2 regions of the Flaviflagellibacter deserti genome follow, and region 1 is predicted to be linked to the other one. Evidence: riboswitches for the same ligand, from Rfam matches in the RefSeq annotation. Region 1 holds a riboswitch; the other holds the start of a gene.

The links. A riboswitch is a leader RNA that binds a small molecule or an ion and turns the genes downstream of it on or off. The one in region 1 is predicted to bind cobalamin.
Region 2: linked by a shared signal. The riboswitch ahead of metE (5-methyltetrahydropteroyltriglutamate--homocysteine S-methyltransferase) and the one ahead of ACFPFW_RS16940 (TonB-dependent receptor plug domain-containing protein) in region 1 are both predicted to bind cobalamin.

What each region holds. Positions count from the first base shown of each region.
Region 1 is NZ_JBHSJF010000008.1:257,605-261,014, forward strand. It holds partial or broken gene metH (methionine synthase) at 1-1,396, opposite strand, end outside; cobalamin riboswitch at 1,536-1,723, shown strand; gene ACFPFW_RS16940 (TonB-dependent receptor plug domain-containing protein) at 1,839-3,410, shown strand, end outside.
Region 2 is NZ_JBHSJF010000008.1:31,654-35,063, forward strand. It holds gene metE (5-methyltetrahydropteroyltriglutamate--homocysteine S-methyltransferase) at 1-1,448, opposite strand, end outside; cobalamin riboswitch at 1,553-1,743, opposite strand; gene egtB (ergothioneine biosynthesis protein EgtB) at 1,903-3,192, shown strand; gene egtD (L-histidine N(alpha)-methyltransferase) at 3,192-3,410, shown strand, end outside.

The sequences.
Region 1 (3,410 bases):
TTGAGGCTGATCGAATTGACGATCGACTTGCCCTGGACGCATTTCAGGCCGGCCTCGATGACCGACCATTTGGATGAGTCGATCATCACCGGCACGCGGCTGATGTCCGGCTCGGCGGCGAGCAGGTTCAGGAAGCGGACCATCGCCGCCTCCGAATCCAGCATCGCCTCGTCCATGTTGATGTCGATGACCTGCGCGCCGCTCTCCACCTGCTGGCGGGCGACCTGCAGCGCGGCGTCGAAATCGCCGTTCAGGATCAGCTTCTTGAACCTCGCCGAGCCGGTGACGTTGGTCCGCTCGCCGATATTGATGAAACTCGCGGTCTGCTCGCTCACGCCTGGGCCTCGAATGCTTCCAGTCCGGACAGGCGAAGCTTTTTGTCACGCACCGGGATTTCGCGCGGCGACAGGCCATGGACGCGCTCGGCGATGGCGCGGATATGGCCGGGCGTCGTGCCGCAGCAGCCGCCGACGATATTGACGAGGCCGTCCTTGCCCCAATTGTGCAGATGGCCGCCGGTCGTCTCCGGCTCCTCGTCGTACTGGCCGAATTCGTTCGGTAGGCCGGCGTTCGGATAGGCCGAGACCAGCGTGTCGGCGACGCGGGACAGCTCTGCCACGTAAGGCCGCATCTGGTCCGCTCCGAAGGCGCAGTTCAGGCCGATCGAAAACGGCTTCACATGCTTCACGGAATTCCAGAATGCTTCCGTCGTCTGGCCGGAAAGTGTGCGCCCGGAGAGGTCGGTGATCGTGCCGGAGATCATAATCGGCAATTCGACACCGAGCTCGTCGAACAATTCCTGCACGCCGAACAAGCCGGCCTTGGCGTTCAGCGTGTCGAAGATCGTTTCGACGATGAGGATGTCCGAGCCGCCTTCGATGAGGCCTCGCGCAGCCTCTCGATAGGCTTCGCGCAGCTCGTCGAACGTGACGTTGCGATATCCGGGATTGTTGACGTCGGGCGAGATCGAGGCAGTGCGGCTGGTCGGGCCGATCGCGCCGGCAACGAAGCGCGGAGAGCCGGTCTCTTCCGCCACCTCGTCTGCGGCCTCGCGGGCCAGGCGCGCGCCTTCGAAGTTCAGCTCGTAGGCGAGGTGTTCGAGCTTGTATTCGGCCTGCGAGATTGTGGTCGAGTTGAAGGTGTTGGTCTCGATGATATCGGCGCCGGCTTCGAGATACTGGCGGTGGATGCCCTTGATGACGTCCGGCCGGGTGATCGTCAGCAGGTCGTTATTACCCTGCAGATCGATCTCATGATCGACGAAGCGTGTGCCGCGGAAATCCTTCTCGGTCAGCTTGTGTCGCTGGATCATCGTGCCCATCGCGCCATCGAGAATGATCACGCGGGTGCGGGCCAGTTCGTCCAGAAGGGCTCGGCGCTGTTCACGTAAAGACATAAAGATTTCCGCATATGCTGCGACGCGAGGCCGCAAAATGGCGTTTCTTCGCCTGTGCCGCAAGGGTTTGGCCTCAATAAGTCCGAGGATCAAGTCCGGCGGGCCGATTAACGCGGCGTTTGCATCTGTGGCGAAATTGTGAATTCTTGGGCCTGACGGTTCCCTTCGGGGATCAATAGGGAATGCGGTGTGGGTTCGCCCGAAGCCGCGGCTGCCCCCGCAACTGTAAGCGGCTGGGTCTCGCCACATGCCACTGGGCTCGCCCGGGAAGGCGGCGCGATCTTTCAACCCGCGAGCCAGGAGACCTGCCGTCAGCATGGTCATGCGCGAGAGCGTCGGACGGGGTGTGCCGATGGTTGTCTGACCGCTTCCGCTCGTTCGAGCGGCGGCCCAGGCTTCGCTCGCGGTGATGCACCATTTGGCGCCGCCGCCCGAGGTCTTGATGTCCCGCGTTGTCCTGCTTGCATCCGTCGCCTGTCTTGCGACCGTTTCTGCCGTTTCCGCACAAACGATTCCCGAACCCGCGAAGCCGATCGAGCTCGAGCCGATCGTCGTCACGGCGAACCGAACGGACACGCCTGCCAAAGAGGTGGGTAGTGCGGTTACTGTGATCACGCGCGAGGAGTTGGAGCAGAAGCAGATCCGCCTTGTGTCGGACGCGCTCAGAAGCATGCCGGGCGTCGCGGTGAATCGGGTCGGACCGGCTGGCGGACTGACACAGGTCCGCATACGCGGCTCGGAAGGCAATCAGACCCTCGTCCTGATCGACGGCATGGAGGTCAACGATCCGGCTGGCGGCAGCGAGTTCAACTTCGCCCATCTTTTGGCCCAGGACATCGATCGCATCGAAGTCCTGCGTGGCCCGCAAAGCGCACTCTATGGTTCGGATGCGATCGGCGGCGTTATCAACATCATCACCCGTCGGGGCGACGGTCCACCGCGCGGTTCGGTCTTCGTCGAAGCCGGCAGCCGGGGCACGGTCGAGGGCGGCGGCTCGATCAGCGGCAGCACCGACCGGGTCGATTATCTGATCGGCGGCGTCGGCCTGCGCACCGACGGCTTCTCGGCCGCTTCCGAATGGCGGGGCAATACCGAGAAGGATGGTTACGATAACGGGACCGTTTTCGGGAAGTTCGGCTTTCAGGCGACCGACAATCTCCGGTTCGACGTGGTCGGCCGCGCCGTCGATTATTACTCCGAAGGCGACGACGAGGCGTTCGGCAGCGGCGCCTACGACTTCAAGAACGATGTCGACGGCGATGAATTCTACGGCCGGGCGCAGGCGAAGCTCGATCTGTTCGAAGGACGCTGGCAGCAGATCGTCGGCGCGCTCCGTACCGGTCATAGCTACGACTATCTGTACGACAGCTTCCCGCCGACGAAGTTCGACGGCTTGAAGACCAAGTTCGACTACCAGAGCAACGTCTTTGCCGAGACGGGCGAGCTTTCGCACACCTTCACCTTCGCCGCCGATCACGAGAAGGACGAGGCGACGACCGAGAGCAGCTTTTCGAGCTTCGACAAGTCGCTGGAGCAGACCGGCCTCGTCGGTGAATACAAGCTCGGCGCATGGGACCAGTTCTTCGTCACCGGCAGCGTCCGTCACGACTTCAACGACGGCTTTGAGGATGCGACCACCTTCCGCATCACCAGCGCCTATATCGTCGAACAAACGGGGACAAAGCTCCGCGCTTCCTACGGAACCGGCGTCAAGAACCCGACCCTGTTCGAACTCTACGGCCAGACGCCGACCTTCATCCCCAATCCGAATCTGAAGCCGGAGGGCGCGAAGGGCTGGGATGTCGGCTTCGACCAGCCGGTGTTCGGCAACGACCTTGTCGTCAACGTGACCTATTTCGACCAGCGGATCGACGATCTGATCCAGCTTCAGGGCCTCACCGTCGTCAATCTGCCGGGTGAATCAAAGATTCACGGCGTAGAGTTCGGCCTGTCGGCAACGCCGATCGACAATCTCACGCTGCGCGCGTCGTACACCTGGCTTCAGGGCGAGGAC
Region 2 (3,410 bases), 230 kb from region 1:
GTCTCCTTGCGGAGGAACGCGGCGTAGTCGGCATCGGACAGCGCGCCCTTGCCGTTGGCGGCGCGCGCCTTGCGAACCTCTTCGGTCTGCGGGAACGAGCCGATCGTCGTGGTCGGAAACGCCGGCAGGTTGAACGCCGCGCGCTGGGCCTCGCGGCGCTCGGCGAAGGCGACGCGCTTCGCGTGGTCAGGGGTCAGCGCCTGCATGCGCGCCTTCACCGCCGGATCGTGGATCTTCGGCGATTTCGTGCGGGCACGCGCGGCCTCGGACGATGACTTCAGCTCCTCGACAACGCTGGCGCGGCCGCCGTCGAGCGCGCGCCCCAGGATCGATAGTTCCTCAATCTTCTGCGCCGCGAAGGCGAGCCAGGTCTTCACGTCGGAATCGAGCTTCGTCTCCTGGTCGAGATCGATCGGCACGTGAAGGAACGAGCACGAGCCCGAGACGATGATCTTGTCTTCGCCGCGCTCCTCAATGATCGGCTCGAGCTGGTCGAGCACCGCTTCGAGATCGGCGCGCCAGACATTACGGCCGTCGATGACACCGAGCGACAGAACGAGGTCGCCCCTCGCGCGGTCGAGGACATCGTTGATCTGGCCGGCGCCGCGCTTGAGGTCGACATGCAGGCCCGCGACCGGCAGATCGAGCGCGAGATCGAGATTGTCGCCGAGTTCGCCGAAATAGGTCGCGACGAGGACCTTGAGCGACGACGGCAGCGCCGCCGCGATGTGCTGATAGGCAAGCGACATCGCCGCGCGCTCGGAATCGTCGAGGTCGAGCACGAGGACCGGCTCGTCGATCTGCACCCAGTCCGCGCCTTCGGCCGCGAGCTGCTTCAGCACCTCGACATAGACCGGCACCAGGCCCGGCAGGAGCGACAGCGGGACGAGCGTCTCGTCCTTCGACTTGCCGAGCTTCAGGAAGGTGACCGGGCCGACCAGCACGGGGCGGGTGTGGATGCCGAGCGCCTTGGCCTCGCGGAATTCATCGACCGCCTTGGAGGTCGACAGCGCGAATTCCTGACCACGGACGAATTCGGGAACGATGTAGTGGTAGTTGGTATCGAACCATTTGGTCATTTCCATCGCCGGCACGCCCTTGCCGGTCTCGTGGACATGGCCGTGCTCGCAGACCGCCGCGCCCTGCGCACCGCGCGCCATCGCGAAATAGGTGTCGAGCGAAACCGGGCCGCCCTTCCAGCCGTAGATCGCCGGGATCGCGCCGACCATGGCCGAGGTGTCGAGGACATGGTCGTAGAGCGAGAAGTCGTTGCTCGCGACGCTCTTCAGCGCCTTCTGCCGCTGCCAGTTCGCGGCGCGGATGTCTTTCGCGGAGGCGACGAGCGCGGCCTGGTCGGTCTTGCCGGACCAGGAGCTTTCGAGGGCGGATTTCAGTTCGCGCCTGGGGCCGATGCGCGGAAATCCGAGCGACGCGGTGACAATGGACATGCGGCTAACCTCACTTGAGAGGCGTGGGGCCGAGCATGGGCACGCATTCCGGCGAGCTTGCGGCGCGCAGGGCAGAGCGGGCCCGCCGGGACACCCCGCCCGTGGACATCTATCTCACCGTGGCAGGTCTCCTGGCTCGCGGGTCGCGGCTGCTGCCTGGCCTTCCCGCCGCGAGCGGCAGTGACACATTCGACAGAAGCTCGCCGCCTACAGTTGCGGGGGCAGCTCCGGCGCTGAACCGGATTCCCTCTTAGCCACGGGCAGGCGCCCGCAGACCACGGTGACGGTACGATGCCGCGAGTCTCGATATTAGTCAATAAGGATATAGAGATTTCTTTATATCGAGACTCAACGACCTTGGTCGCCTTGTGCCTGCCGATTCCGGCCCCAAGTGAACCTCTCGGCCCTCCGAGAGTTGAAGCTCTCAAGGCGCGCACAGACGAAGGGGATCCGTATGAACGACAGCCGAGGCGAGCAGCGATCCGCTCGCGGATCGCGGGCGGGCGAACTCCATCGAGCCTTCCAGACCGTTCGAGCACAAAGCGAGGAACTTGCCCGCGGTCTGCAGCCGGAAGACCAGACCGTGCAGTCGATGCCGGATTGCAGCCCGACAAAATGGCACCTCGCCCATGTCTCCTGGTTCTTCGAGACCTTCCTCCTCGTGCCGCACATGAGGAAGTATGAGGTCGTGCATCCGCAGTTCCCGTTCCTCTTCAACTCCTATTACGAGGCCGCCGGCCCTAGGCATAACCGCTTCGAGCGCGGCCTGATCACCCGTCCGACCGTGGCCGAGGTCGCCGACTATCGCGATCATGTCACACGCGCCATGGATGATCTGATCCAGGGTGCCGACGAGAGACTGTGGGCGGAGATCGAGCCGATCGTCGAGATCGGCATCCACCATGAGCAGCAGCACCAGGAACTGATCCTGATGGACATCCTGAACCTGTTCGCGGCGAACCCGCTCAGGCCGGCCTATCGCCCGTGGAAGGCGCAGGTCGCGCGTGCCGCCGAGCCGCTGAAATGGTTCGATTATCCGGGCGGGGTGTTCGAGATCGGCCATACGGGTGAGAGCTTCTCATACGACAACGAGAGCCCGCGCCACGAAGTCCTGCTGCGTCCGTTCCGCCTCGCCTCGCGCGCGGTGACGAATGCCGAGTGGATCGCCTTCATCGAGGACGGCGGCTATGCGCGCCCGGATCTCTGGCTCGCCGACGGCTGGGCTCGGGTGAAGAACGGCGAGTACTCGGCGCCCTATTATTGGGAAAAGACCAGCCACGGCTGGGAGGCGATGACGCTCTCCGGCCAGCACCGCGTCGATCCCGACGCGCCGGTCGTCCATGTCTCGTTCTACGAGGCGGACGCCTATGCCCGCTGGGTGGGGAAGCGCCTCCCGACCGAAGCCGAATGGGAAATCGCCGCCCGGAACCTGCCGCAGACCGGTAATTTCGTCGGCTCCGGCGCGCTCCGTCCGCTTGCCGCGCCTGCGTCGCAGGACCATCCGGCGCAGATGTATGGCGATGTCTGGGAATGGACCTCGAGCCCCTACATCGCCTATCCCGGCTACAAGCCCGCGCCCGGCGCGATCGGCGAGTACAACGGCAAGTTCATGTCGAACCAGATGGTGCTGCGCGGCGGGTGCTGCGCGACACCTGACGGTCACATTCGTCCGACCTATCGCAACTTTTTCTACCCCCACCAGCGCTGGCCATTCGCCGGGCTTCGCCTCGCGGAGGATGCGTGATGTCGCCGGATCTCGCAGCAATGCTCAGGCTCGATCCTGATGCACTCCCCCCGGTCGAGGGCCGTTCGGCTTTCTATGACGACGTGATGCGCGGCCTGACGCTCCGCCAGAAGACACTGCCCGCGAAATACTTCTACGACACCGAGGGTTCGCGGCTGTTCGACCGGATTTGCGAACTGCCGGAATATTACCCGACGCGCACCGAAATCGGCATTTTG